DNA from 3 places in the Arthrobacter sp. AD-310 genome. Region 1 is predicted to be linked to each of the others. Evidence: riboswitches for the same ligand, from Rfam matches in the RefSeq annotation. Region 1 holds a riboswitch; each other region holds the start of a gene.

What was found. A riboswitch is a leader RNA that binds a small molecule or an ion and turns the genes downstream of it on or off. The one in region 1 is predicted to bind thiamine pyrophosphate.
Region 2: it holds a riboswitch for thiamine pyrophosphate, as region 1 does, so the genes downstream of both, thiC (phosphomethylpyrimidine synthase ThiC) here and thiO (glycine oxidase ThiO) in region 1, are expected to answer to the same signal.
Region 3: it holds a riboswitch for thiamine pyrophosphate, as region 1 does, so the genes downstream of both, ACYQ1Z_RS10320 (ECF transporter S component) here and thiO (glycine oxidase ThiO) in region 1, are expected to answer to the same signal.

What each region holds. Positions count from the first base shown of each region.
Region 1 is NZ_BAAHNO010000017.1:45,994-55,520, forward strand. Features, by position in the region: gene moeB (molybdopterin-synthase adenylyltransferase MoeB) at 1-1,066, opposite strand, end outside; gene ACYQ1Z_RS12220 (TetR/AcrR family transcriptional regulator) at 1,151-1,816, shown strand; gene ACYQ1Z_RS12225 (DUF3107 domain-containing protein) at 1,906-2,130, shown strand; gene ACYQ1Z_RS12230 (hypothetical protein) at 2,166-2,468, shown strand; gene ACYQ1Z_RS12235 (4a-hydroxytetrahydrobiopterin dehydratase) at 2,544-2,882, opposite strand; gene ACYQ1Z_RS12240 (thiazole synthase) at 2,927-3,727, opposite strand; gene thiS (sulfur carrier protein ThiS) at 3,732-3,968, opposite strand; gene thiO (glycine oxidase ThiO) at 3,965-5,314, opposite strand; TPP riboswitch at 5,307-5,425, opposite strand; gene thiE (thiamine phosphate synthase) at 5,453-6,196, shown strand; gene ACYQ1Z_RS12260 (RNB domain-containing ribonuclease) at 6,284-7,810, shown strand; partial or broken gene ACYQ1Z_RS12265 (DEAD/DEAH box helicase) at 8,112-9,527, shown strand, end outside.
Region 2 is NZ_BAAHNO010000004.1:100,198-109,724, forward strand. Features, by position in the region: gene ACYQ1Z_RS02400 (ammonium transporter) at 1-597, shown strand, start outside; gene ACYQ1Z_RS02405 (P-II family nitrogen regulator) at 594-932, shown strand; gene ACYQ1Z_RS02410 (glucose-6-phosphate dehydrogenase) at 1,026-2,480, opposite strand; gene ffh (signal recognition particle protein) at 2,581-4,164, shown strand; gene ACYQ1Z_RS02420 (alpha/beta hydrolase) at 4,266-5,000, shown strand; gene thiC (phosphomethylpyrimidine synthase ThiC) at 4,997-6,826, opposite strand; TPP riboswitch at 6,821-6,928, opposite strand; gene ACYQ1Z_RS02430 (amidohydrolase family protein) at 7,021-8,103, shown strand; gene ACYQ1Z_RS02435 (VOC family protein) at 8,214-9,089, shown strand; gene ACYQ1Z_RS02440 (hypothetical protein) at 9,181-9,527, shown strand, end outside.
Region 3 is NZ_BAAHNO010000014.1:91,546-101,072, forward strand. Features, by position in the region: gene ACYQ1Z_RS10300 (UDP-N-acetylglucosamine 1-carboxyvinyltransferase) at 1-891, opposite strand, end outside; gene ACYQ1Z_RS10305 (hypothetical protein) at 1,073-1,957, shown strand; gene ACYQ1Z_RS10310 (energy-coupling factor transporter transmembrane component T family protein) at 2,035-2,835, opposite strand; gene ACYQ1Z_RS10315 (ABC transporter ATP-binding protein) at 2,832-4,382, opposite strand; gene ACYQ1Z_RS10320 (ECF transporter S component) at 4,382-5,005, opposite strand; TPP riboswitch at 5,063-5,199, opposite strand; gene ACYQ1Z_RS10325 (heme-degrading domain-containing protein) at 5,274-5,825, shown strand; gene ACYQ1Z_RS10330 (hypothetical protein) at 5,822-6,028, shown strand; gene ACYQ1Z_RS10335 (DUF4383 domain-containing protein) at 6,133-6,591, shown strand; gene ACYQ1Z_RS10340 (iron-containing redox enzyme family protein) at 6,680-7,735, shown strand; gene ACYQ1Z_RS10345 (hypothetical protein) at 7,740-7,871, shown strand; gene ACYQ1Z_RS10350 (CDGSH iron-sulfur domain-containing protein) at 7,882-8,097, shown strand; gene ACYQ1Z_RS10355 (DUF4235 domain-containing protein) at 8,203-8,466, shown strand; gene mnhG (monovalent cation/H(+) antiporter subunit G) at 8,486-8,911, opposite strand; gene ACYQ1Z_RS10365 (monovalent cation/H+ antiporter complex subunit F) at 8,901-9,179, opposite strand; gene ACYQ1Z_RS10370 (Na+/H+ antiporter subunit E) at 9,176-9,527, opposite strand, start outside.

The DNA of each region.
Region 1 (9,527 bases):
GGAACACGATGTCCCGGTCCTGCGGGATCTCTGCCCAGGCGTCCCCGGCCAGGATGCGGCCCTGCGGGATGAGGGTGGCGCCGTCGATCCGCACAATGTCGAATTCGCCCGGCTCACGGACGTCCACCAGTTCGAAGTCCTTGAGCCCGGCCTTCCGGGAAGCCAGCATGGTTGCCAGCTGCGTCGGGGTGACGGTGTGCCCGGCGTCGGCTTCCGTTGCCGGGGTGATCCCGCAAAACGCCTCGTAGTCCGTCAACTCGGTGATGGGACCGGCGGCCGGGTCCTTGGCCACCCGGATCTCGCGCCAGCTGCCGCCCAGGGCGTCGTACAGTGCCACGCGTCCCAGCAGGGAACGTCCGACGCCGGTGATCAGCTTGACTGCCTCGGTCACCATCAGCGAGCCCACAGCGGCGCACAACATGCCGAACACGCCGCCCTCGCCGCAGGACGGGACGGAACCCGCCGGCGGCGCCTCCGGGTAGAGGTCGCGGTACGTGGGGCCGTGCTTTTCCCAGAACACGCTGACCTGGCCGTCGAACCGGAAGATGGAACCCCAGACGTAGGGCTTGCCCAGGATGGCGGCGGCGTCGTTGACGAGGTAGCGCGTGGCAAAGTTGTCCGCCCCGTCGAGGATCAGGTCGTACCCCGCGAAAAGCTCCAGCGCGTTCGAGGCGTCAAGGCGCACATTGTGGAGCCTGACGTCAACCAGCGGGTTCAGTTCCATGATGGCGTCCCGGGCAGACTCTATCTTGGGCCTGCCGACATCGGCCACACCGTGGATGACCTGGCGCTGCAGGTTGCTGAGGTCCACCGCGTCGTCGTCGATGATGCCGATGGTGCCCACCCCGGCGGCGGCCAGATACAGCAGTGCCGGAGAGCCCAGCCCGCCGGCGCCGATCACCAGGACCTTGGCGTTCTTGAGGCGGCGCTGCCCCACAGTGCCGATCTCCGGAATGATGAGGTGCCGCGAATAACGTTCCACCTCGGCAGGGGTCAGGTCGCCTGCCGGTTCCACCAACGGGTCCAGCGAAACAGATGAAACATTTGCGGTGAAAGTCGAAGCCATACTTCAATGTATGCCCCGGGATACCGCCGGGTCATATTACCCCGCAGTAAAGTGGAGGTAACCGCAACTGGAAAGAGGATAACCGTGGTCCATGAAGCACGGGCTGACCGCCCGCCCGCCGCCGAGCCGCAGAATCCCCCGCGCCCGGCAGGCCAGCGATCCGCCCGGCTTCCCCGTGACGAGCGGCGTGCCCAGCTTCTTTCCGCAGCCCAGGAAGTGTTCGTCGCCAACGGCTACCACGGCGCCGCCATGGACGAAATCGCCGAAACCGCCCATGTCAGCAAGCCTGTCCTGTACCAGCACTTCCCGTCCAAGCGGGAGCTGTATCTCGCCCTGCTGGAAAGCCATCTCGCGTCCCTCACGGAGCTGATGCTGGGCGCGCTGAACTCCACCACGGACAACAAGGAACGCGTCCAGGCCGTGATGCGCGCCTACTTCCGCTTCATCGCCAGCGACGACCAGGCACACCGGCTGGTTTTCGAATCGGACCTCATCAACGACCCCGATGTCAGCTCCCGGCTGGAAACGTTCAACCGGACCTTCGCGGACGCGATCGCGCGGGTGATCGCCGAGGACACCAAGCTTCCCCACCTGGAGGCCGAACTCCTGGGCCGCGGGCTGGCGGGCATGGCCCAGGTCAGCGCCCGCTACTGGCTGGAAACCGACGGCAACCTGGACCTCGATGTGGCCAGTGACCTGATCTACCGTTTAGCTTGGCGCGGAATCTCTCGCTTCCCCAAAGAGTCCTAGACTACAAATAAGACAACACCTCGTAGAGATATACGGTGGAGAAAAACCGTAGACAAACACGGGAACTTTTGACTGGCTGGGAGGCCTCTGTGGAAATTAAGATCGGCGTTCAGAATGTTGGCCGCGAAATTGTCCTGGAATCGACGCAGGATGCGGAAACCGTGGCCAAGGTTGTGGGCGAAGCCATCACCGCCGGCAGCGAACTGCGCCTGACGGACGACAAGGGACGCCTGATCATTGTTCCCGGCAATGCGCTCGGCTACGTGGAGATTGGCGCCGAAGAGGTCCGCCGCGTAGGGTTCGGCCAGTTCTAGCAACCCCCGCGCTGCCCGGAAGTCCTAGGAGACCCATGCTTTCCCTGACCATTGTTGTGCTGGCCACGGCCGCGGCCGGCTTCATTGTCTGGGCGAACGACAAACGGCACACAAAGTACGGTGCCGGCCTGCCCGCGGGCGTGGCTGTTGGCGTGGGAGCCTTGGCCTGGATCATCCTGCTCGCGGCAGGCTTTGGGTACCGGCCGGGGATGACCTGGCTGCCGTGGGTGCTGCCGATCGTGCTGGGCACCGCTGCCGCCATCGCCGCTGTCCTGTACCTTGGCCGCAGCCGTGCCAGGCAGGACACCCAGCGACTCACGGCGATCCTCCGCCGCTAGGACCACCAGACATCGCAGGAACGCGAGTGGCCGCCGCCCCACAGGGGGTGGCGGCCACTCGCTGTTAAGGCGGGTTCAGCGGCCCCGAACGTACCGGGCCGGCTCCGCCACAGCGCCTTTCGCTGCCGCGGCTTCACTTGCCCCGGCAGCGGCCGCAAGGTCCCGCCCGGTGACCTGTCCCCCGGCGTCGTGGGATGAATACCGGATGAAGACGCGGTTGTAGCGCCAGTCAAGGTCCGGGTGGTGGTTTTGGTCCTCGGCGAGGCGTCCGACGGCGGCGATCAGTTCGAGCGCGGCAGCCGCCGTCGGCGCTTTGAAGACGGTGGCGAGGCCGCCGCCGTCGTACCGCCAGTCTGGGAGCCCGGTGAGGGCCTGCTCAACCTGCTCCCGGGGAAGGGGCTCTTTTCCTGCCACTGCTGCTCCTAGGGCCAGGGGCACCGGCGGACGGGAAGCGCGGCCTACAGGAACTCGGCCCGGCCTTCCATCGCCGACGATGCCAGCGCGTGTTCGCGGCGCGGTATCCTCCCGGCCGCTCTGGCCAGCCTACCGGCGATGATGGCGTGTTTGAACGCCTCCCCCATCAGTGTGGGGTTTTGCGCCCGTGTCACAGCGGTGGCAAGCAGCACGGCGTCGCATCCCAGTTCCATGGCCAGGGCGGCGTCCGACGCGGTGCCGATACCGGCGTCGAGGACCACGGGAACCGACGCGCGGGAAACGATGAGCTCGATGTTGTGCGGGTTGAGGATGCCCAGGCCGGTGCCGATCGGCGATCCCAGGGGCATGACCGCGGCCGCGCCGAGGTTCTCGAGCCGGAGCGCCAGGACGGGATCGTCGTTAGTGTAGGCAAAGACCTTGAACCCGCGGTTGACCAGTTGTTCTGTGGCCTCGACCAGTTCGACGGCGTCCGGCAGGAGCGTGTGCTCGTCGGCGATGACCTCGAGCTTCACCCAGTCGGTTTCCAGTGCCTCTCGCGCCAGCTCGGCGGTGAGGACAGCGTCGCGGGCAGTGAAGCAGCCGGCGGTGTTGGGCAGGACCCTGATCCCGTGGTCCACCAGCAGCTGGAACAGCGAACCGGTCTCCGCCGTCGAGTAGCGCCGCATGGCGACCGTGGTCAGCGACGTGCCCGAGGCAAGCAGCGCCGCGCCGAGCCCATCGAGGCTGGGGGCGCCGCCGGTTCCCATGATGAGCCGCGAGGCCAGGGGCACGCCGTCGATCACCAGGGCGTCGTCAAGGGCGGTGGCGGTTGTCGTTTCGGTCATGGTGTCAGCCTCCCTGCACTGCAGTGACAAGTTCGACGTCGTCCCCATCGGCGAGCGCGGTGGCGAACCACTGGCTGCGGGGTACCACCTGCGCGTTGCGCGCGACGGCGACGCCGAGTTTCCCGCCGTCCGTCGCCTGCCCGTCAGCAGCGAGGGGGCGGCCGGTCACCTGGCTGACGAGCGTGGTGATGGAAGCCCCGTCAGCCACGGTGTGTTGTGCCCCGTTGAGGGTGATGTTCATGCTGTCTCCTTGACGTTGAAGCGTGCTGCTGGCTGCCGGTTCCCCGAAAACCGGCCGGGGTTGAACGGCTCCCAGCGGCTGTCTGCTGTGCCGTCCATCAGGCCGCTGCAGATCGCGGCAGCCACGGGTGAGAGGAGGACCCCGTGCCGGAAGAATCCGGTGGCGATGATCAGCCCGGCCACGTGTCCGGACTGCCCCGCCTTACCTCCTGCGATGGCCGGGACCCGGCCCAGCAGCGGTGCATTGTCCGGCGTTCCCGGGCGGGCCCGGGCCGTGCATTCGAGCAGCTGGAGTTCGGCCACTGCGGGCACGAGTACCTGCGCATCGCGCAGGAGCTGGTAGACGCCTCCGGCGGACACGGCGCCGGCCCCGGACCGGGTGCCGCTGGTGGGCTGGACTTCCGCTGCCGCGGGCTGGTCCTCGCGCTGGGTCGCTCCAATGACCACCGTCCCGTCTTCCCGCGGGACGATGTACACGGGAACCCCCCGGACCAGCCCGCGGACCGTGGAGGTCACCAAAGGCTGGAGATGCCGCGGTACGGCCAGCCGCAGGATGTCGCCATAGACCGGGCGAAGGGGCAGTCGCAGCCCCTCCGGCAGGCCGGCGAGCGCGCGAGCATCGAGGCCGTTGGCCACCACGGTTTCACCGGCCAGGACGGTTCCGCCGCCCGCGAGCTGCACTCCGGCTACCGCCCCGTCCGCCCAGACAAGCCCCAGGGCCTTGGCGGGGAGGGCATAACCGTCAACAGCCCCCTCGATGGCGGTCTGCCGGCCATTCCCGCCGGAACCGTGCCGGGACAAGGCGCGCCGCAGGCTGGAGACGAGGAGCCGCGGGTCCACCTGGTGGTCGGCGGGGGTGTCCAGCGCGCACGCGACGGCGGGGCTGAGCAGTGGTTCACGCCTCCGGGCTTCGCGGACGGTCAGCGGCTCCACTGACAGCCCGCTCGCCTGCTGCACAGCGCGCAGGTCCATCAACGCCCGGCGGTCGGCGGCGTCGGCACCCACGGCGATGGTCGGCGTCGTCAGGTATCCGGAACTTTCGCCCGAGGCAGCGGCAAGGTCGGCTGCAAACCGGGGCCAGCGGGCCGACGAAGCGAGCATCAGGTCCAGGAGGTCTTCCTCCTGGTAGTGCAGCTCGCTGACGGGCGCCAGCATCCCGGCGGCGGCCCAGCTCGCCCCCGAACCGGGCGCATCATCAATGAGGACTACCGACCGGCCTGAGCGCCTGGCCTCCCAGGCGATCGCGTGGCCCACCACTCCCCCGCCGATCACCGCGACATCGGCGCGGACAGTTCCGGCGGTGCCGCGCTGTTCCGCGTGTGGCGGGTCCGTGTTTAGGGTGCCCATGTGTCTCCTTCCCTACGCCGGTATTAACCGGATCAGGTCAAGCGGTCGGCTCTGACGCCCTCTCAGCCCGGCGCTTTATGACAGCTGCCGCAGGCTCCCGCAGTACCAGGCAAGTCTAGAGGAACTAGGCTTGCAGCCATGAATGTGTCCCACTCCCCTGCCCCCGCCGCCGTCCCCCGAACGGATGCCTTTACCACCGCCGAAGGCACGTCCGGCTTGAGGGCGTCCCGCCTTTACCTCTGCACAGACGCCCGCCGGGAGCGCGGCGACTTCGCGGAGTTCGTGGATGCAGCCTTCGCCGGCGGCGTGGACATCATCCAGCTGCGGGACAAAACCATCGAGGCGGCAGAGGAACTGGACCTGCTTGCGGTCCTGAGGGAAACGGCACAGCGGCACGGACGGCTGTGGGCGGTCAACGACCGCGCGGACATAGCCGTGCTGTCCGGCGCACCGGTGTTCCATGTGGGCCAGAAGGACCTCCCCCTGCCCGCCGCACGCACGCTCCTGAACGGCAACGCGGCAATCGGCCTTTCCAGCCACGCCCCCGACCAGGTGGATGCTGCCCTTTCGGCTGCTGCCGGGCCCGCAGGCCTTGACTACTTCTGCGTCGGCCCGGTGTGGGCGACACCCACCAAGCCGGGCCGGGCCGCCGTCGGGCTGGACCTGGTGAAGTATGCGGCTGCAGCATCAGGCCGCCGCCGCACCGGAACGGGAGAAACTGTGCCGTGGTTCGCCATCGGCGGCATCGACCATTCCAACGTGAAGCAGGTCCTCGAGGCGGGGGCCCGCAGGATTGTGGTGGTGCGCGCCATCACCGAGGCTGCGGATCCGGCCGCAGCGGCAGCGTCGCTGGTTGCGGCCCTCGAGGACGCCGGTTCCTGACCTGCCGGTTTGCCGCCAGGCGGCACGGCCTGCCCTGCCCGGCGGTTGCACTGCATATTCGCCCGTCTTGGGGCTAGGCTGATTTTCGTGTCACACCATCGGCTGGCCCCCAACGTCCATGAGCACAACAACGCCCTGGAGGAAGCCCTGGGCGCGCTGCGAAGCGAACTGGAACTCCCGGGCCCGTACCCGGAAGAAGCGGTCCGGGACGCCGAGGCGGCCGTGGCAGCCCTGCAGCTTCCCGGGAATGACCTGACACAGATCGAATTCATCACGATCGATCCGGCGTCGTCCACTGACCTGGACCAGGCACTGTTCATCGAACGGGACGGCGACGGTTACCACGTGCTGTACGCCATTGCCGATGTCCCCTCCTTCGTCGCCCCCGGGGGCCCGCTCGATGCGGAAACCCGGCGCCGGGGCCAGACCTTCTACGCGCCGGACGGCCGGATTCCGCTGCACCCGGAAGTCATCAGCGAGCACGCAGGGAGCCTGCTGCCCGGGCAGGACTGTTCCGCCTTCGTGTGGGACTTCCGCCTGGATGCCGGTGCCGAGGTCACCTCCGCCACCGTCCGGCGGGCCCGGATGCGCAGCCGGGCAAAGCTCAGCTACAAGGGGGCCCAGGCCGAGCTGGATTCGGGCAACGCGTCACCGGTGCTGCAGCTGTTGCGGGAGGTCGGCCTCAAGCGGGTGGACCTCGAACGCGCCCGGAACGGCGCGAGCCTGAACATGCCCGAGCAGGAGATCGTCCAGCTTCCCGACGGCGGCTACCGCATCGCCGCAGCCCCGCAGCTTCCCGTCGAGGACTGGAACGCGCAGATTTCACTGATGACGGGCATGGCCGCCGCCCGGCTCATGCTGGATGGAAAGGTGGGGATCCTCCGGACCATGCCGGCACCGGACGAGCGCTCCCTCAACCACTTCAAGCTGCAGACCGAGGTGCTGGGAAAACCGTGGGACGGCGAGGTGGGGTACGGCGAATACCTGCGCACCCTGGATCCCACCGAACCCCGGCAGCTTGCCATCATGCACTCCGCAGGCATGCTGTTCCGGGGGGCGGCCTACACGGCATTTGACGGCAGCGTGCCGGACGATGCCGTGCAGTCGGCGATTGGCGCTGCCTACGCCCACACCACTGCTCCGCTCCGCCGCCTCGTGGACCGGTTTGTCCTGGTGATCTGCGAGGCGTTGTGCAACGGCGGGAACGTCCCGGCCTGGGCCCGGGAGGCCCTGCCGTCGCTGCCGGAGATCATGGCCGGATCGGACCAGCTGGCGTCCCGGATGGAGCGGATGGCCCTGGATACCGTCGAGGCGGCCCTGCTGGTGAACCATATTGGCCAGGAATTCGATGCCATCGTGATCTCGGGATCGAAGCCGCAGAAGGACAACGGCAACGGCGGCACTCCCGTTAACGGGAAAAACGGCAACGGGAAAAGCAGCAACGGGAACGGAAAAAACGGCAACGGCAACGGCGGTTCCGGCATCATCCAGGTGGCAGAGCCTGCCGTCACTGCCCGGTGCGCCGGTGAGCTGGAGTCCGGCACAAAGGTCCGGGTCCGGCTGGTTTCATCCGACATCGCCACCCGTGTGGTCCACTTCGAACTCGTGGACTGACCCCTGCCGGAGACTGCTGGCCTGCGCCGATGGCCCAAAAGCCGGGATTTTGGCCCTGTGCGGCTAGACTGAAGGAGTAGAAATGGATGCCCGGTCGTTGATTTCCTCGATTTGAAACCAACAAGCCCGCCCCTACGCGATCTTGAGATTTGCCCGCTGGTCGCCAGTGCCAGCATTTAGATAGCCCGCGATCGGCTTCCACTGGAACTGCTTGTGCGCCCGCGCGTGCTCCGGAACGGCCCCAGGGCCGGCCCGTTGAGCACGCAGCGACACATTGCCCAAATGAATAAGGAAACTCCCTGTGAGTGAATTGCATACCCACCAGCTCCTGACCGATGAGTCCGGTACCGAGACCATCGAGCCGGAAGAGACCATCATCTCGGACGAGAAGCCGCACGAAATCGCGGAGAAGTCGTTCGCCGACTACAACGTCCGCCAGGACATCGTCGATTCCCTGGCTGACGCCGGAATCACCCACCCCTTCCCCATCCAGGCCATGACGCTGCCGGTGGCCCTGTCCGGACACGACATCATCGGACAGGCCAAGACCGGTACCGGCAAGACGCTCGGTTTCGGCATTCCTGCGCTGCAGCGCGTTATCGGCCAGGACGATCCGGGCTACGCAAAGCTCGCCGTCCCCGGAGCGCCGCAGGCCCTGGTCATCGTTCCCACGCGCGAACTCGCGGTACAGGTTGCCAGTGACCTGCAGGCCGCATCGAGCAAGCGCAATGCCCGTATCGCCACGATCTACGGCGGCCGTGCCTACGAGCCGCAGGTGGAAGCGCTGAAGCAGGGCGTCGAGGTCGTTGTCGGCACCCCCGGCCGCCTCATCGACCTCTACAAGCAGCGTCACCTCAGCCTCAAGAACGTCAAGATTGTTGTCCTCGACGAGGCTGACGAGATGCTGGACCTCGGGTTCCTCCCGGACGTCGAGACGATCATCGCCGCCACCCCGGCAGTCCGCCAGACGCTGCTGTTCTCGGCCACGATGCCCGGCCCGGTCATTGCCATGGCCCGGCGCTACATGACCCAGCCCACCCACATCCGCGCCGCTGATCCGGATGACGAGGGCCTGACCAAGCGCGACATCCGCCAGCTGATCTACCGTGCGCACAGCATGGACAAGACGGAGGTAGTGGCCCGCATCCTCCAGGCCCGCGGCCGCGGGCGCACCATCATCTTCACCAAGACCAAGCGCACCGCCGCGAAAGTGGCCGAGGAACTGGTGGACCGCGGCTTCGCGGCCGCGGCCATCCATGGCGACCTCGGCCAGGGCGCACGCGAGCAGGCCCTGCGGGCATTCCGCAACAACAAGGTGGACGTCCTCGTGGCCACCGATGTCGCGGCCCGCGGCATCGACGTTGAAGACGTCACCCACGTCATCAACTACCAGTGCGTTGAGGACGAGAAGATCTACCTGCACAGGGTGGGCCGGACCGGGCGCGCCGGCAACAAGGGCACCGCCGTCACGTTCGTGGACTGGGACGAGGTGCCGCGCTGGGCGCTGATCAACAAGGCCCTGGGCCTGAACGTCCCCGAACCAGTTGAAACCTACTCCTCGTCACCGCACCTCTACACCGACCTCGACATCCCCGAGGGCACCAAGGGACGGCTGCCGCGCGACAAGCGCACCCTTGCCGGTGTTGACGCCGAGGTCCTGGAAGACCTGGGCGAGACCGGCAAGAAGAACAGCCGCGGCGGCCGCGGGGACGGCCGT
Region 2 (9,527 bases), on a different contig from region 1:
GACGGTCACCCCACCTCCCTCGGCGCCGCTTCCGGCGTCGTCGCGGGCCTCGTGGCCATCACCCCGGCCTGCGCCAACGTCAGCCCGGTCGGTGCCCTCGGCCTCGGCCTGGTGGCCGGCATCGCCTCCGCCCTGGCGGTTGGCCTGAAGTTCCGCTGGGGCTTTGACGACTCCCTGGACGTCGTCGGGGTCCACCTCGTCTCCGGCATCATCGGCACGGTTGCCCTGGGCTTCATCGCCCTGCCCGAGGAGGGTGTGGGCGGCGGCCTCTTCTACGGCGGCGGCATGGCCCAAATGTGGGCCCAGCTCGCAGCAGCCGGCATCGCGATCGCCTACTCCGCAGTCCTGACAGCCATCATCGCGCTGGCCATCCACAAGACCATGGGCTTCCGGGTTTCCCAGGAACAGGAAACGGTGGGCGTGGACCTCAGCCTGCACGCCGAGACCGCCTACGAGTTCGGTGTTGGCGGGCACGGCGGAACCTTCCAGCCGCTGCACGACATGATCACCGGCAAGACCCAGCAGGAGCCTGCGGCCCAGCCGGAAGGCCTGCAGAAGACAGAATCAGCAACTGGTAAGGAAAGCGTGGGGGCATGAAACTGATTACTGCCATCGTCAGGCCTGAGAAGCTCGAAGCCATCCGGGAAGGATTGGAAGCCTACGGCGTGCAGGGCCTGACGGTCAGTGCGGCCAGCGGTTACGGCCGGCAGCGCGGCTACACCGAGGTCTACCGCGGCGCCGAGTACAACGTGGATCTCCTCCCGAAGATCCGGGTGGAGGTGCTGGCCACCGACGAGCAGGCGGACGACATCCTGGACGTGATCATCGCCAGCTCCAACACCGGACGCGCCGGCGACGGCAAGGTGTGGACCGTCGATGTGTTCGAGGCCGTACGGGTCCGGACAGGCGAACGGGGAGTCGCCGCCATCTAGGGCACGGCCCCGGCCGCGGGGCTGACAACAGGATGCAGTAATGACGACGGCGGGCGGGCAACCGGAAGGTTTCCCGCCCGCTTCGTTCGTTAATCAGGACGTGTGTGTTCCGTGGCCGCCTGGCCCACCTTCCCGCCGGGGACGGCCTGCCCCGTGCGGGAAGGTGGGCCAGGCGGCAGGCCCGGCCGAACCGGCGTCGTACTCCTCCAGCAGCACGGCGTCCTGCCGCCACGCCCGAAGCACCGGCTCGACGATCCGCCAGCATTCCTCCGCCGTGTCACCCCGTACGGACAACAACGGGTCACCGGCCAGCACGCCCTCGAGGACTTCACCGTACGGAAGGAGTTCCGACGCGCTGAGTTCCGTTTCCAGGGTGGCGCGGCTGAGGCTGAAGATGTCTCCCGGACCGTTGACGTCGAGGTCGAACTGGAGGGTGTCCGGGCCGAAGCCGATCCGCAGCTGGTTGGGGGAGTCCACCCCGGTAAACCCTGAGGGAAGGTGCGGGACCGGCCGGAAGGTGACCACCGCTTCCTTCCGCTTGGCCCCGAGCGCCTTGCCGGAACGCAGGATGAAGGGAACACCCTTCCACCGCCAGTTCTCGATCCCGACCTCGATTTCGGCGAGCGTCTCGGTCCGCCGGTCCGGATCCACGCCCTCTTCGCGGGCATAATCGGGTACCGGTTTCCCGCCCACTGTCCCGGCCGTGTAGCGCGCCCGCCGGGTGGCGGCCGCCATCGGCGCATTGACGCTGCTGGCGCGCAGGACGGCTGAGATGGCGTCCCGGAGGTCGCGCTCGCGGATAGTGGCGGGAGGTTCAATGGCCATCAGCGCCATGATGTGCAGCAGGTGGCTCTGGATCATGTCCCGCAGGGCTCCGGCCGAGTCGTAGTAGCGGGCACGGCCCTCAAGCGCGAGGTCCTCGTCGAAGATGATCTCCACCTTTTCGATGTGGTGGCGGTTCCAGACTGGCTCCAGGAAGTTGTTCGCGAACCGCAGGCCCAGGATGTTCAGGACCGTCGCCTTCCCCAGAAAGTGGTCAACCCGGTGGATGTGGTCCTCGGGAACGAGCCGCACCAGGGTCCGGTTCAGGGAGCGGGCCGATTCCTCACTGGAACCAAAGGGCTTCTCCATCACCAGCCGGGTTCCGGACGGGACGTCCTCCGGCCGCAACGCCTCACAGGCAAGCTGGCTGATCCGCGGCGGAAGCGCGAAGTACACGGCAACGGGCCCCTCGAGGCTGTTCAGCAGCCCGGCGAGGGCGCCGCCTGCCGTGACATCAAGCTGGTGGTAGACGGTCTCCTTCTCCAGCGCCGTGAGCGCCTCACGCCCGTCCGCGCCGGCATCGTCCAAGGCTGCTGCAACTGCTGCGTGCACCCGTTCGCGCCACTGTTCAGGTGTCCAGGGATCGGAGCCGGCCCCGACGAGCCGGAGCCCGGCGGCGCGGCCCCTGGCCAGCAGGCGCCCCAGGCCAGGCAGGAGCAGCCTGCCGGTCAGGTCGCCCGAGGCGCCCAGGATGAGCAGGGTTTTTACAGTTGTTTGGCTCGTCATTTTGCCAGCATGCCACCCCGCGGGCATGACTTGGTACCCTAGAAAGTCGAGTCCCGATCATCCACAGCTTTGATCACCCACAGAAAGAAGTTCACGGCGCGTGTTCAATTCACTCTCTGACCGGTTGACAGCAACCTTCAAGAATCTCCGCGGCAAGGGCCGGCTCACCGAGGCCGACGTCGATGCAACAGTCCGCGAGATCCGCCGCGCCCTTTTGGACGCGGACGTCGCTGTTCCCGTTGTCCGTGAATTCACCGGCCGGGTCCGTGAGCGGGCCCTCGGTGCAGAGGTGTCCGCTGCGCTGAACCCCAGCCAGCAGATCGTCAAGATCGTCAACGAGGAACTCGTCGAGATCCTTGGCGGGGAAACCCGGCGCATCCGCCTTGCCAAGAACGGCCCCACCATCATCATGCTCGCCGGCCTGCAGGGTGCCGGTAAGACCACGCTCGCCGGCAAGCTGTCCAAGTGGCTCAAGTCCCAGGGCCACAGCCCGATGCTTGTCGCCTGCGACCTCCAGCGCCCCAACGCCGTCACCCAGCTGCAGGTGGTGGGCGAACGTGCCAAGGTTCCCGTCTTCGCCCCGCACCCGGGCGCCACCTCCACCGAACTCGACCGGCCTGCCGGCGACCCCGTTGCCGTGGCCCGTGCCGGCGTCGAGGAAGCACGCCAGAAGCTGCACGACGTCGTCATCGTCGACACCGCCGGCCGCCTGGGCGTTGACGCCGACATGATGGAGCAGGCGCGCCAGATCCGCCGCGCCATCGTCCCGAACGAAGTGCTGTTCGTGATCGACTCCATGATCGGCCAGGACGCCGTGAACACGGCGCTTGCCTTCGACGAGGGCGTCAACTTCACCGGCATCGTCCTGTCCAAGCTCGACGGCGACGCGCGCGGCGGCGCCGCGCTTTCCGTCGCGTCGGTCACGGGCAAGCCCGTGATGTTTGCGTCCACCGGCGAGGGCCTGGACGACTTCGAGCTGTTCCACCCGGACCGGATGGCCTCGCGCATCCTGGACATGGGTGACGTCCTGACGCTCATCGAGCAGGCTGAGAAGTCGTGGGACAAGGAAGAAGCCGCCCGGATGGCGAAGAAGTTCGCCGACCAGGAGGACTTCACCCTGGACGACTTCCTCGCCCAGATGCAGCAGATCCGCAACATGGGCTCCATGAAGAAGATGCTCATGATGATGCCGGGCGCCCAGAACATCCGCCAGCAGCTGGAGCAGTTCGACGAGCGTGAAATCGACCGGGTTGAGGCGATTGTCCGCTCCATGACCCCGCACGAGCGCGTCGCCCCCAAGATCATCAACGGCTCCCGCCGGGCCCGCATCGCCAAGGGTTCCGGCGTGCACGTCTCAGAGGTCAACGGCCTGCTGGAACGCTTCGCACAGGCCCAGAAGATGATGAAGAAGATGGCCCAGGGCGGCATGCCGGGGATGCCCGGGATGCCGGGCCTGCCCGGTGCCGGCGGCGGGGCGCGGAAGAACGCCAAGAACGCGCCCAAGAAGAAAGCAAAATCGGGTAACCCGGCCAAAGCCGCCCAGGAACGCAAGGAAGCGGAGGCCCGCCGCGCCAACGCGGCGAAGGCGCTTCCCACGGGTGCCGCTTTCGGCCAGCAGTCCGGCGACTTCGACCCCTCCCAGCTGAACCTGCCCAAGGGTTTCGACAAGTTCCTGGGCAAGTAGCAGTTGCCCAACCGGGTAGCGCCAAGTGTCGTTTTGACGGTCCGAAACGACACTTGGCGCTACTCACTTAAGATGTCGGCACCGTGGAATAGGGTTGGGTCATGGTCAAGCAGCGTGTGGTGTTCGTGCACGGCGCCGGAAGCTTCGGCGCCGCGGCGTGGCCGCGCCAGCACGGCATGGCTTTGTCCTACGATGCCCTGTTCCTGCGCCGGCACGGATACGATCCGGTCGCGGAACCCGTCGAATCGTCGTTCAGCGCGGACACCGCGATTCTGCTGCAGTCCCTTGCCGATGACGGCCGGGGCGCCGCCGGCGGACACATCGTCGCCCATGCGCAGGGCGCCATCCCGGCGATGATGGCCGCCGTCGAACGCCCCGATCTCGTCTACTCCCTGACCCTCGTGGAACCGGCGTGCTTCTCCCTGACGGCCGGGCTGCCCGCCACGGCGGCGCACATCGCGCTGATGCGGCCGCTGCTGGACCTGCGGCACCAGCTGGGCGACGACGACTTCCAACGGGAGTATGTCCGGCGCGTCTACGCCACTGGTCTTCAGGAACCGGCCACAGCGGAGGAAAAACGTTCGGCGCGGCGCCTTCGCCTGCAGGCGCCCTCATGGGAGGCGCCACTGCACATCGTCCCCGGCGTTCCCACCCTGGTCCTGACCGGGGGGTGGGAACCGCTGTACGAGGAGATCGCCGGCTATCTTCGGGAGACCGGTGCCCTGCACCGCGTTGCCGCGGGCGGGCACCGGCCGCACGATTCACCTGAGGGTGACCGGGCCATCCGGCAGTTCATCGCCGAGGCCAGCCGCACCCAACCGGCCCGCGCGTCCTAGCTTCCCGCGGGAACCTTCAGCTCCGGCAGGTAGACCCTGCCGCCGGAGGCCAGGAATTCCTCGCTCTTCTCCCGCATGCCCGACGCCACGCCGGCCAGGGCTGCCTGTGCCTCAGCGGACCCGTATTCGTCCCGGATGTCCTGGCTGATCCGCATCGAGCAGAACTTCGGCCCGCACATGGAGCAGAAGTGGGCCGTCTTTGCGGGCTCGGCAGGCAGCGTCTCGTCGTGGAAGGCCTCGGCTGTCACCGGGTCCAATGAGAGGGCGAACTGGTCACGCCACCGGAACTCGAAGCGGGCCTTGGACAGGGCGTCATCGCGTTCATGGGCCCCGGGATGTCCCTTCGCCAGGTCTGCTGCGTGGGCTGCGATCTTGTACGTGATGACGCCAGTTTTGACGTCATCCTTGTTGGGCAGGCCCAAATGCTCCTTGGGCGTGACATAGCACAGCATCGCGGTGCCGTAACGGGCGATCTCGGTGGCGCCGATGGCGGATGTGATGTGGTCATAGCCGGGTGCCACGTCGGTCACCAGCGGGCCCAGGGTGTAGAAGGGCGCACCCTTGCACAGTTCCTGCTGGCGTTCCACGTTCTCCCGGACAAGGTGGAACGGGATGTGGCCGGGACCTTCCACCATCACCTGGACGTCGTACTCCCACGCCCGCTGCGTCAGCTCCGCCAGTGTGTCCAGCTCAGCAAACTGGGCGGCGTCATTGGCATCGGCCGTGGCGCCGGGCCTCAGCCCGTCGCCGAGCGAGAAGGCCACGTCGTACTTTGCGAAGATCCCGCACAGCTCGTCGAAGTGCGTGTACAGGAAGTTCTCCTGGTGGTGGGCCAGGCACCAGCCGGCCATGATGGACCCGCCCCGCGAGACGATCCCGGTGACACGGTTGGCTGTCAGCGGGACGTACCGCAGCAGGACCCCGGCGTGGATTGTCATGTAGTCCACGCCCTGCTCGCACTGTTCGATGACGGTGTCGCGGAAGATCTCCCAGGTCAGGGCGTTCGCTTCGCCGTTCACCTTTTCCAGCGCCTGGTAGATGGGCACCGTGCCGATGGGGACGGGGGAGTTGCGGATGATCCATTCCCGGGTGGTGTGGATGTCATCGCCGGTGGACAGGTCCATCACCGTGTCGGCGCCCCACTGGGTGGCCCACTGCAGCTTGTCCACCTCTTCGGCGATGGAGCTGGTCACCGCCGAGTTGCCGATGTTGGCGTTGATCTTTACCAGGAACGCCTTGCCGATGATCATCGGCTCGGACTCCGGATGGTTGATGTTGCTGGGGATGATCGCACGGCCCGCCGCCAGTTCGCTGCGCACGAGCTCCACGTCACAGTTCTCACGCAGTGCCACGAAGCGCATTTCCGGGGTGATGATCCCCTGCCGGGCGTAGTGCATCTGCGTCACCGTCCTGCCTTCGACGGCGCGGCGGGGCACCGGCTGGGCGCCCTTCCACTCTGCCGATGCTGCGCCGCGCCGGACGGCCGAGCGCCCGTCATCGAGCAGGTTCCGCTCCCGGCCGCTGTAGGCCTCCGTGTCTCCGCGCTCCATAATCCAGTCCGACCGGAACGGGTTGAGGCCACGGACGGGGTCGCTGCCGGGCCCGGCAGTCCGGTAGGTGCGGAACGGTGCGTTGGCTTCCCCGTTTGGGGAGGGCTCCAGCGAAATTTCCGTCACCGGGACCCGTATCCCCGACTCCGGATCTTCAAGGAAGGCCAGGGAATGCGACTTCAATGACTGGGTGACCGGGACTCCGGACTTTCCGTCGCGCAGGGCTTCTCCGGCCTGGTTTTGGGCAGGGCTCAGCTGTTCTTTTGGTGTACTCAAGGAATACTCACTTCCTTCGCCGGCATTACCCGGACAGGTTCAACGGTCGCAGGCTGCCTCAGCCCGATCTCAGCCCCTGCAGGGGCACCCGTGTGGTCAGCAACGAAGCTACCACACGCCCTGCGGGGACAAGCGCGAAGGGCTTTGTCACATTTCGCGGTGCTAGCCTGACTGGCGAGGAAAAAGGGGTCCGCATGGCAGAAATCATCGAATTCAGCGGCCCGGTCCTGACCGGGCCGGACAGCGAACGGCGGGGCCTGTGGTCCGTCGACGGGAAGTTGACGTTTGCCCGGCCCGGGGAAGCTCCGGGAAGTATCCTCGACGGGTGGGTGCTGCCGGGTCTCGTTGACGCGCACTGCCATATCGGGCTCGGGCCCGGCGGCCCGGTGGACGCCGCCACTGCCGAACGCCAGGCCCGCGCAGACCTCGCCGCGGGCACCTTGCTGGTCCGCGACGCCGGTTCGCCGGTTGACACCCGCTGGATGCAGGGCGGCCGGGACTTTCCGGTGCTGATCCGGGCGGGCCGCCACGTCGCCCGCAGCCGGCGCTACCTCCGCGGCTTCGCCGACGAGGTGGAGCCGGAAAACCTTGTCGAGGCCGTGCGTAAGCAGGCCCGCGACGGCGACGGCTGGGTCAAGGTCGTCGGAGACTGGATCGACCGCGGCGCCGGCGATTTGGCACCTTCGTTTCCCTCCGCCGTCGTCCGTGACGCCGTCCGGGCCGCCCATGACGAAGGCGCCCGGGTGACCGCCCACTGCTTCGCCGAGGACACCCTCGACCAGATGCTGGACGCTGGGATCGACTGCGTCGAACACGCCACCGGACTCCTGCCCCGTCACATTCCGCGGTTCGTGGAGCAGGGTGTGCCCATTGTGCCGACCTTGATCAACATCGCCACCTTCCCTGATATCGCACGGCAGGCCCGGCCCAAGTTTCCGCGCTACGCAGACCATATGATGGCGTTGTGGGAGCGGCGCCTGGAACGGGTAGGGGAGGCGTACCAGGCCGGGGTCACGATCTACGCCGGAACGGATGCCGGCAGTGTCATCCGCCATGGCCGGATCGCGGACGAAATCCTCGCCCTGCATTCGGCGGGGCTGCCTATGCGGGCGGCACTGGACGCCGCCTGCTGGTCCGCGCGCACCTGGCTCGGGGCTGCAGGCCTGCAGGAAGGCGCACGGGCGGACGCCGTGCTGTTCCGGGACGACCCGCGGAAGGTCCCGTCCACCATCACGGAGCCTGCCCACGTCGTGCTCGGGGGGCGCATCATCCGCTGAACCCCAGCGCCGGGAAAATTTCAGGGCCCTTGGAATAAATTGAAGCTTCAAGTAATTTTAACTGTATCAAGGCTGCGACATCCGGCGGCCGTAAGTACAGGGAGCATTCAATGTCAGCAGAAGCCACCAGCCAGGACCTTCTACCTGCGGACCTCACCATGGGCACCGTCATGCTCAAGGTCGGCGACATGAAGGTCATGACCGACTACTACCAGCGCGCGCTCGGCCTCGAGGTTGTGGCCGAGCAGGACGGCGGCCTCTACCTGGGCCGGTTGCAGAAGCCGCTGGTCCACCTGGCTCCCGCGCCGGGACTGAACATCCCCGGCCGTGGCGAAGCCGGACTGTTCCACACCGCGCTGCTCTTCGAGGACCAGGCGTCGCTCGCGGCAACCATCGCCACTGCCGCCCGGTTCGAGCCGCGCTCCTTCACCGGCAGCGCCGACCACCTCGTCAGCGAGGCCTTCTACTTCACGGACCCGGAAGGCAACGGCATCGAGCTGTACTGGGACCGGCCCCGCAGCAACTGGTCCTGGAACGGCACGGACGTTGTCATGGACAGCCTCGCCCTGCCACCGCAGCGGTACCTGGAGCAGCACCTCACGGAAGAATCCTTGCAAGGCCAGCGGGAGACGGCCGCGGGCGTGGGGCACGTCCACCTCCAGGTTGGCGACGTCCAGACGGCGCGCGACTTCTACGTCGGAACACTCGGCTTCGAAAAGACCGCCGGCTGGCACGGGCAGGCACTGTTCGTTTCCGCCGGCCGCTACCACCACCACATGGCCATGAATGTCTGGAACAGCCGGGGGGCAGGGCCCCGGAAAGACACGCTGGGCCTGGGCGAGGTCCTCATCGAGGTTCCTTCGGGTGACGACGTCGGAGCGCTGGCCGACCGCCTCAAGGTGGCCGGTGTGCTCTCCCACCACACGGGTGCGGAACTGCGCTTTGAAGACCCGTGGCGCAACAGCATCCGGGTGGCAGTGCGCTGACCGGGCAGTTCCCGTACTAGGCTGAAACCGAACGTCCGCGCGCGCATCCGCCGCGGGCCGGACGCACTTTCGAGCGAAGAAGGGAACTCCCATGGGCTTCACCGAGGTTTTTGCTGCCACCCATGACGCCGCGCTCAAGCGGGCCGGCCTCCTCGATGAAGGCGGGAGCGCGCCTGATGCGAAGGCTGTCCGGATCCAGGACATCAGTGACTTCGAGGTGGAACAGCTCGGGGACCTCGCCGGCTCCGCCGTTCATGCCGGGGGAGCGGACTACGAGCTCACCATGGTGGATGTGGCGAGCGACTCGCTCCTGGCGGTCCCGCCGGCCATGGTCCGCGCCCTTGCGGACCTGCTCACCTACGAAACTGAAGGTGAGGGTGACATCCTGGACGATGTTGCCGAACAATGGGCAGCCCAGGAGGACATGCCGTTCGGCGC
Region 3 (9,527 bases), on a different contig from region 1:
ATCGATCACCGGGCGGCCGGTGATCCTCAAGGTGGTGGTTCCAACGCCTTCGATTTCCACGCCCAGCATCTGCAGGTAGAAGCAGAGGTCCTGCACCATATAGTTGGGGCTGGCGTTGCGGATCACAGTGGTTCCCTCGCGGTGCGCCGCCGCCATGATGGCGTTCTCGGTGACGGTGTCCCCCCGCTCGGTCAGCACGAACGAACGGTCGTTGGTGTCCGCCGGCGGCGCCTGGATGGTGTAGAAGCCCGCACTGGCTTCCACAGACAGGCCAAACTGGCGCAGGGCCTGCATGTGCGGTTCAACCGTGCGGATACCCAAGTCACAGCCACCGGCGTACGGAAGCCGGTATTCCCCTGATTCGTCCAGCAGCGGTCCCAGCAGCATGATCACGCTCCGGGTCCGGCGGGCGGCCTCGACGTCCATTCCCGCCAGGTCCAGGACAGCCGGGCGACGCAGCCTCAGGTCTGTATCGTTCAGCCAGGTGCATTCGACGCCGATACTGGTCAGGACCTCAACAATCCTGTTCACTTCCTCGATGCGGGCGAGCCGGCGCAGCACGGTGGTTCCCCGGTTGATAAGGCTGGCACAGAGCAGTGCGACGCCGGCGTTCTTGCTGCTGTTCACGTCCACGGACCCGGACAGGGTGCGCCCGCCCTCCACCCGCAGGTGCGTCATCTGGGGTTTGCCCACGTTGACGATGCTCAGATCAAAGATCGACTCGAGGCGCTGGATCATCTTCAGGCTCAGGTTTTGCTTGCCCTGTTCCATTCGGGCGACGGCGCTTTGGCTGGTTCCCAGCTCGGCGGCGAGCTGGCCCTGCGTCCAGCCCCTCTCGCTCCGAGCGTCCCGGAGCATGGCGGCAACGTACTCGCTGGTTTCCTGCGTCATGCGAAAAATATATCATAGATGAGTTACGACGACGGCAACTTGCCTTGCCCCGATGGAACGTGCCGCGCTTTACCCGATTCGTGCGATAGAGCAAATTTTGAGGTGCTGCTGCTTGTCCGGCTCCAGCCGCCGCGCGAGACTGGAAGGGAACCTTCTCCACCGCAGTAACGGAGCTGATATGTTGCCCCGGTCGTCCGCCCGCCGCTCACTGGCAAGGCGAGCCTTGCTCGCGGCAACGGCCCTGCTCCTCGCCGTAGCGGGCCCGGTTGTCGCGGCGCCGGCCGGGGCAGGCGAAGGGCTTGCCGCCGCATTCCAGGCGAGCCCGGCCGCGGCCGCGCCTTCGTCCGGCGAGGGAGGCGAGGCAGCCCTGGGCAACGACGTGTCCTGGCCGCAGTGCGGCAAGGAACTGCCGAGGGGGCACGCGTTCGGCATCGTGGGCGTCAACAACGGGCTTGCCAACAACACCAACCCCTGCCTCGAAGAACAGCTGGAGTGGGCCGCCAAATCACCGGGCCTTCCCGGCCAGCCGGACGTATCCCTCTACGTCAACACCGCAAACCCGGGCAGCGGCGGTTCGTGGTGGCCCGCCAGCAACGACTATCCCACCGGCCGGCAGGTCCACAACCCTTATGGCTCCTGCAGGGAAGGTGACTACGGCACGGCCTGCGCCTACATGTACGGCTACGCCAAGGCCTACGACGACGCTTACGTCCGCGGGATCACCAACCCTGCCGGCTACTTCTGGTGGCTGGACGTTGAAACCGAAAACAGCTGGTCAAGCGACAAGGATGCCAACCGGGCGGTCCTTGAGGGCATGACGGACTTCTTCCACAGCATCAAGGTCAAGGGCGTCGGCATCTACTCCACGAAGCTGCAATGGAGCCGGATCGTCGGGACGGTCAGCAGTTCCAGCAACCTCTATCCCCTGCCCAGCTGGCTGGCCGGTTCCCGGGATGCCGTCCGCGCGGCTGCCGCATGCTCCCGCGCTCCGCTCACCGGCGGCGGCAAGGTGGTCCTGACACAATTCGTCGCGGACGGCTTCGACTACAACCATCCGTGCAGCTAGGACAGCGGGGGCAGGGACGGCCGGCGCCAGGACAACAGGCACGGACAACATGCACACGGACAACTGGCGCAGGGAGGTCAGCTGCCCAGCCACACCATGTTCCACGTGCCCGCAGAGACGGCCGCCACCATGGCAAGGGCCGCTACCAGCAAGCCACCGGCCAGCACCCAGGCATCCAGCGCGCTGTAGGTTGATGCGCGCGCCCAAGTGCGGGTTCCGCCGCCAAAGCCCCTGGCTTCCATGGTGACCGCAAGCCTGGAAGCACGGCGGATTGCCTGCACCAGGAGCCCGAAGCTTTGGCCCAGCGTCGCCTTGGCCCGCTGGACGGCATTACCCCGCGAACCAACGCCCCGGGCACGTCGGGCCATGCCGATCGTCTGCCATTCCTCGGCCAGGAGCCCGACCAACCGCATGGCGGCCAGGGTGCCCAGCACGAACCGGTGCGGCAGCCGTGCCTTCTGCGCCAGCGCATCGGCGAGGTCGGTGGCATCGGTGCAGCTCATCAGCAGGACGGCCGGCAGCGCAATCGCCAGGCCGCGGAGCATAAAACCGATCCCCGTCTCAAGCGAGCCTTCGCTCATGGTCCAGATGCCGGCGTCGAGCAGTATCCGCCCGCTGTCCGGCGCCAGGATGGAAGTACTCCATCCACCCACCGCGGCGGCAAGAATCAGCGGCCAGCCCCGCTGCCAGAGCAGGGTGAGGGTAAGGCCTGCCAACGGAAACAGCAGGAATTCGAAGGCAAGCGCCACGGAGGCTGAGACCCAGTCGATGGACAGCGCCAGTACCACGGTGATGAGGACGACGGCGGCCAGCTTGCTCAGCGGGTTTGCGCGGGTGAGGAGTGCCTGGTTTCCGCGCAGGTGCAGTTCCTGCCTCACAGGGCCATCTCTTCGGCTGGGGACATTTTCAGCTCGGACCCGCCCAGTGCGGCCGTGAACTCGGCGTCATGGGTCACGGCCACCACGGCGGTGCCGGCGTCGAGTAGTTCGGACAGGAAGGACGCGAGTTCGGCCCAGGTGTTGGCGTCCTGGCCGAACGTCGGCTCGTCCAGGACCAGGACCTGCGGGCTCGCGGCCAGGACGGTGGCGACGGAGAGCCGCCGCTTCTCACCGCCGGAGAGTGTGTAGGGGTTCGCTTCCACGAGTGCGGTCAGGCGAAGCCGTTCGAGCAGCTCGTCCACGCGGTCCTCCCCGTACCCCAGGTGCCGCGGACCGAACAACAGCTCATCGCGGACAGTGCCGGTGACGAACTGGTGCTCCGGTTCCTGGAAGACGGTACCGATCCGCTGGATCAGCTGCTCCGCTTTCCACTTGTACGGATCGATTCCCGCGCCCCGGCTCAGCTCCGTGGTGGCCGAAACCTTCCCGGCCACCGGCTCCAGCAGCCCGGCGAGGGTCAGGGCGAATGTGGACTTCCCGGTGCCGTTGGGTCCGGTGATCGCCAGTGCCTGGCCTGCCCGGACCTGGGCGGTGATGTCCTCCTGCACCGGGACGGGCGGGATCTTCCGGAACCCGCTGCGCCGGGGGCGTTCCCGGGAAACCGCTGCCTTTTCCGAAGCCAGGAGGAGGTTGCCCGCACCAGCGGCCGGGGCCGGCGAGCGTTCACGGGTGGCCGGTATGTACCCGGGAACCCAGACGCCCGTCCGCGCCAGCATCGCACGGGCTTCGCCAAGCACCTGGTCCGGCGGGCCGTCCAGGAGCACGGCGGGAGCGGCGGACGAGCCCGGCTGCAGGACAACGATCCGGTCCACCAGGTCCTTCCAGACGGCCACCCGGTGTTCGACCACCACCAGGGTCGCCCCGGTTTTGTCCAGGCACCGCGCGACGGCGTCGCGGACTTCCAGCACGCCCACCGGATCCAGGTTGGCGGTTGGTTCATCCAGCAGGATGAGCCCGGGCCGCATCGCCAGGATGCCCGCCAGCGCCAAGCGCTGCTTCTGCCCGCCGGACAGGGCGGACGTCGGATGGTCCAGCGGCAGGTGGGAAAGTCCGACGTCGGCCAGGGCCTCGTGCACGCGCGTCCAGATCGCGTCGCGCGGCACAGCGAGGTTCTCGGCGCCGAAGGCGACGTCGTCCCCCAACCGTGAGAGGACCACCTGCGTCTCGGGGTCCTGCTGCATCAGGCCGGCGCGTCCGCGCTGCCCGCGCGGGGACGTTCCGTCCACCAGAAGCGAACCGGATTCGTCGGAATCGCCTGCCTCGCCGTCGTCGTTCACGTCCCCCAGCACCCCGGCGAGGGCGTGGAGCAGCGTGGACTTGCCGGCACCCGACGGGCCCAGCAGGAGCACGCGCTCCCCCGGGCTGATGTCCAGGTCGAGTGCGTGCACGGCCGGCTTGGGACGGCCGGCATGCCGCCAGCCCCAGCCCCGCGCCGTAACTTTCGCGGGCCGCACGGCTGCTGCTCCGCCGTCGAACGTTCCCGGCATCAGGAGAAGACGGGCTCCGTTGCTGCCTTGCGGGAGGCGAAGGAGCTCAGGACGCCCGTTTTGGCCAGGCCGCGCGTGGCAATCCAGGACAGGGCGCCTGCGATGACGGCCCCGGAGACTGCCGTGAAGATGATGTACGCGAGCTTGTCACCGGCGGAGTAGGCGATGTTCCAGCCCCACGGCGCGAACGAGTCGTTCAGGCCGCAGAACAGGCCTGCGGCGGCACCGGCCAGCAGCGATACCGGCAGGTTGAACTTCTTGTAGACGAAAATCGCGAAGACGATCTCGGCCCCGAGGCCCTGGACAAAGCCCGAGAACAGCACGGACGCCCCGTACTGGGAGCCCATCAGGAGTTCACCGGTGGCGGCGACGGTCTCGCAGAACAGCGCAGCGCCTGGCTTGCGGATGATCAGCATGCCGAGGACGGCGGGGATCATCCAACCGCCGGCGATCAGCCCGGTGAGCGGCGGGTAGACGGCGTTCATCGGTGCTGAAACGGCGGCCGCGCCCTGGGACCAGGCCCAGAAAATGACGCCCCCGGCGATGGCGATCAGGGCCGCCACCACGATGTCAACGACGCGCCAGGACTTGCTCGTGGCCTTCTTGATTGATGCAGTGCTCATGGAATCCTCCTGGGAAACAGGAGGGGAAAGTTCGGCGACGGCCCACTGCCGCTGCCGGACTTCGAGAACTCGACTCCCTTGCGCCGGTACTAACCGGATCAGGTTCGAGGGTCTGCGGCTGTCCGCACTCTCAGCGCCCACCTTCGGTGCCTGGCCTGGCCAGTGCCGACGGCGGCGCTCCCCTGTCGTAATAGATGCTTTGTTGATGCTTCGGATGCCCTGTTGGGCGGTGTCCAGTTTACACCGGGAGAGGGGTAGATTGTGGGCCATGACTGCCAATCCGCCGCATGTGACTGTCTTCGATCCGGACTCCGACTCCGCCCAGCCGGAGGGTTCGCTGGAAGCCCTGATCGGCCGCATCGAGGGTGAAATCCGCGAACTGCAGTTCCCCGGCTTCTCCCTGGACGACGCACTGAACCTCGGCCTCCTGCTGGTGGAGCTGGGCAAGGAGCGCTTACTGCCCATCGCGATTGACATCACGAAGGGCGACCAAGTCCTGTTCCACGCTGCCCTCCCTGGCGCCACCCCGGATAACGACCAGTGGATCCGCGCGAAACAACGGACTGCTGCCCGCTATGAGGTCCCGTCACTGCTGGTGGGGCTGCGCGGGCGGCTCCGGGGTGGCCGGATCGAGGACAACGCGTGGTTCGACCAGGCCCGCTATGCGGCGCACGGCGGGTCCTTCCCGGTCTACGTCACGGGGGTTGGTGCGGTGGCAACCGTCACCGTGTCCGGGCTGCCCCAGCTGCAGGACCACGACCTGGTGGTAGAGGCGATGCGTGAGGTGCTGCGCCCGGCCGGTGCCAACGGCACGTCATGACCGCGGCCCCGGACAACAACCCCGTCCGGGCGGCGCTGGACAAGGCGGAGGACGAAATGATCTACCTTGGCCCGGACCATCCGTACTACCCGCTGCTGGCCGAACTCGCGGCGGCCGTCGGCAAGGCCTGGCAACAGGGGTTCGAACAGGGCCAGAGCGGCGGCCACCATGTCAACCCGTATACCTGGAGCAGCGCCGGCTGACACAAGATCCCCTTTGCAAGAAACGCCAAATACAAAGCCTGCTTAGCTTTTATTAGTAACCCTGCTTACTATATTCTTCCACGGGGTTGGAGGAGGACAGGGACATGGCAGTCAACACGCGACCGGCAGGCGTCCGCACGGCTCTGCAATGGTCAGCCCTGGCCACAGGCGCCGTGTTCCTGCTCGCAGGCACTCTGGGCTTCCTTCCGGGCATTACCGCCAACTACACCTCGCTCCAGTTTGCGGGTCCGGACTCGGGTGCCCTGCTGCTGGGCATTTTCCAGGTCTCAGTCCTGCACAACCTGGTCCACCTTGCCTTTGGCGTTGCAGGCCTGGCCATGGCCCGCACACACCGGCAGGCGAGGAACTTCCTGATCTACGGCGGTGTCACCTACCTGGCCCTCTGGCTGTACGGACTGCTCATCGGCGATGACACCCCCGCGAACTTCATCCCTGAAAATCACGCGGACAACTGGCTGCACCTCATCCTGGGGCTGGCCATGATCGCCCTGGCCATCGCACTTTCCCCCCGGACGGCCCCGGCAGGCCGCCGGGAACCATGACGACGGACGGAACCGGCGTCTGCGCCCGGCAGCCGCACCGGAACCGCCGCCCGCCTGAGACCGCATCCGCCGAAACAAGGAGCACCACATGAGAATCCCGGAACCGCGAGGTCCCATCAGCAGCGCCCTCTTCGACATCCTGGTTGGCGGCCCGGACGGGTCTGACGGCTCCCTCGCCGGGCTGGGCACCCTGGCCGCCAGGCAGCTGGCTGCCACAGACGACATCATTTGCGACGACGACGTCCAGCTGGCCCTCTTCTGCCTCTACGAACTGCACTACTCCGGGCTGGAAGGCGTACAGGACGACTGGGAGTGGGATCCCGGGCTCATCCGGGTCCGCCACCTCCTCGAGCAGCCGTTCGAGCAGGCCTTGCGGCGTGCCGCCAAGGAAGCTGCCGGGGACCTGGAGCTTCCGCCCACGGCCCGGCTGACCAGCGATGCGGTGGCGGACGTCCTGTTCGGCCTGGCAGGCAGGGACTCGGGCCCCAGCGTTTCCCGGTTCGCGGCCAGGAAAGCGAGCCTGGAGCAGCTCAAGGAGTTCCTGGCCCACAAGTCCATATACCAGCTCAAGGAAGCCGATCCGCACACCTGGGCCATCCCGCGGCTGAGCGGACGGGCCAAGGCCGCGCTGGTCGAGATCCAGGCGGACGAGTACGGAGGCGGCCGCCCCGACCGGATGCACAGCGCACTGTTTGCCCGGACCATGCGCGGCCTGGGTATGGATGACAGTTACGGCGCCTACGTCAACGCGGTTCCGGCCGTCTCCCTTGCCGCCGTCAACCTCATGTCGCTCTGCGGGCTCAACCGCCGCCTCCGCGGCGCCATCACAGGCCACCTGGCGATCTACGAAATGACCTCCTCACGCCCCAACCGCTTCTATGGCAACGGCTTCCGCCGGCACGGCTTCGGCACCGACGTAACCCACTACTTCGACGAACACGTCGAAGCGGACGCCGTCCACGAGCAGATCGCCGGCCGTGACCTCGCCGGCGGACTGGTCGAGGCCGAGCCGGCCCTGCTCGACGACGTCCTGTTCGGTGCCACGGCAGTTATGGCCATCGACGCACGGCTGTCCGCACACCTGCTGGAATCCTGGGAAAACGGCCGCTCCTCACTCCGGGCGGCAGCACCGGCGGCGGCATGACCTGGTGGACTACCTGCAACACCTCACCGGCTGGATCGACGTCCGCTACACGCGCGGGTCCCTTACCGCCGTCGCGGGTTACCTGTGCGGGGCTGCCCCCGCCACCGGCCACGGGCACGAAACGTTCAATCAATGAAGGAGCAGCCATGAACCAAAACCCGCCCGACAGCTCCATAGTGGTGTGCCCCGACGGGCCGCTGATCATCCGGGGCGACTTCGAGATTGTCACTCCTTCCGGGGAAACCGTACCCCGCGACCGGAAGACCGTGGCACTGTGCCGGTGCGGCGCGTCCGCAATCAAGCCGTACTGCGACGGAACGCACAAGCTGATCAAGTTCCGCACGGAGCCGGCGGCCCCCTGAGGTGCCCTCCATCGCGGACTGGACCGTGTCCTGGGAGGCCTGGTGCGGCCGCCCTGACGCTAGGCTAGGGGAAGTCCTGCATTCACCGACGCCGGGAGGCACGCAATGAACTTTTTCATCAAGCTGCTGGGCACGGGCATCAGCCTGCTGGCCGGATTCGCCGGAACCAAGGCCGTGGACGTGGTCTGGGAGAAGGTCACGGGCAGCAAGCCGCCTAAGCACGACAAGGACGACGTCCCCACCACGCTCCGCACCGCCCTGACGTTCGCGCTGGTGTCAGCATCAGTCAGCGCCGTCATCCAGGTGCTGACCAACCGCGGCACCCAGCGGGCCATCACCCGGTTCGCAAAGACCAAGGACCTCGTCTAACCCTTCCGGATCTCCCCCGCTAGGGGTGTGGGCCGTCGCCGGAGCCGTCCTCGCGGGCGGCTTTGGCGGCGGCCTTTTGCACTACCGCTTCCAGCTCATCCTTGCTGAGCAGCTCGCGGTGCAAGTGCTTGGTCCGGTAACCGGCGCGGCCCACCATATGCGCCGAGACAGGCACCGTGAGGAGCTGGAAAATCCAGGCCACCAGCAGCACCGGCCACACCCACCAGGTGCGCATCTGCAGCCCGATGGAGGCCAGGAGCAGGAACAGCCCCAGCACCTGGGGCTTGGTGGCGGCATGCATGCGGCTCAGAAGGTCGGGGAAGCGGAGCAGGCCGATGGCGGCGCCCAGGGACATCACCGCGCCCACCACCATAAATACGGCGGATACCAGGTTGATCCAGCCGTCCACTGTGGCCAGGTCAAGGCTCCAGCTCTCAGGACTCATTGGGCTGCTCCCTCCGGTCCGCCACGAACCGGGCGACCGTCACGGAGCCGATGAAGCCAATCACGGAGATGGCCACCACCAGCATGAGGTTGTTGAGGTGGCGGTTCACGGCCATGTCGATGCACAGCGCCCCGCCCAGGATTGCCAGCAGGACATCGGACGCGAGCACCCGGTCCAGCAGCGATGGGCCGCGGGCGATCCGGATGATGGCCCCCGCGGCGGCGAGCGAGAAGATGACGGCCGTGATGGCCAGGACAGCCTGCATCATGCGGCGGCCTCCTTCCGGACGGCTTCGAGTTCTTCGGGCGTGCCCATAATCCGGATCAGGCCGGCCTCGATGGAGCGGACCTCATTGCGCAGGTTTTCCACGTCCTCCGGGGTGCTGATGTTGATGGCGTGCAGATACAGCGTGGACGTTGACCGGTCCACTTCCACCACCAGGGAGCCCGGGATCAGGGAAATCACGTGCCCCGTTGCGGTGACCAGCAGGTCCGAGTGGCTGCGCAGGGCCACGGCGACGACGGCGTTCGTCACCTTGGGTCCCTTGGCGATGGCCAGGTACAGGATCTGGGCGCTGGCGATAACCACCTTGGCAAGGAAGGTCAAGGCGAACGGG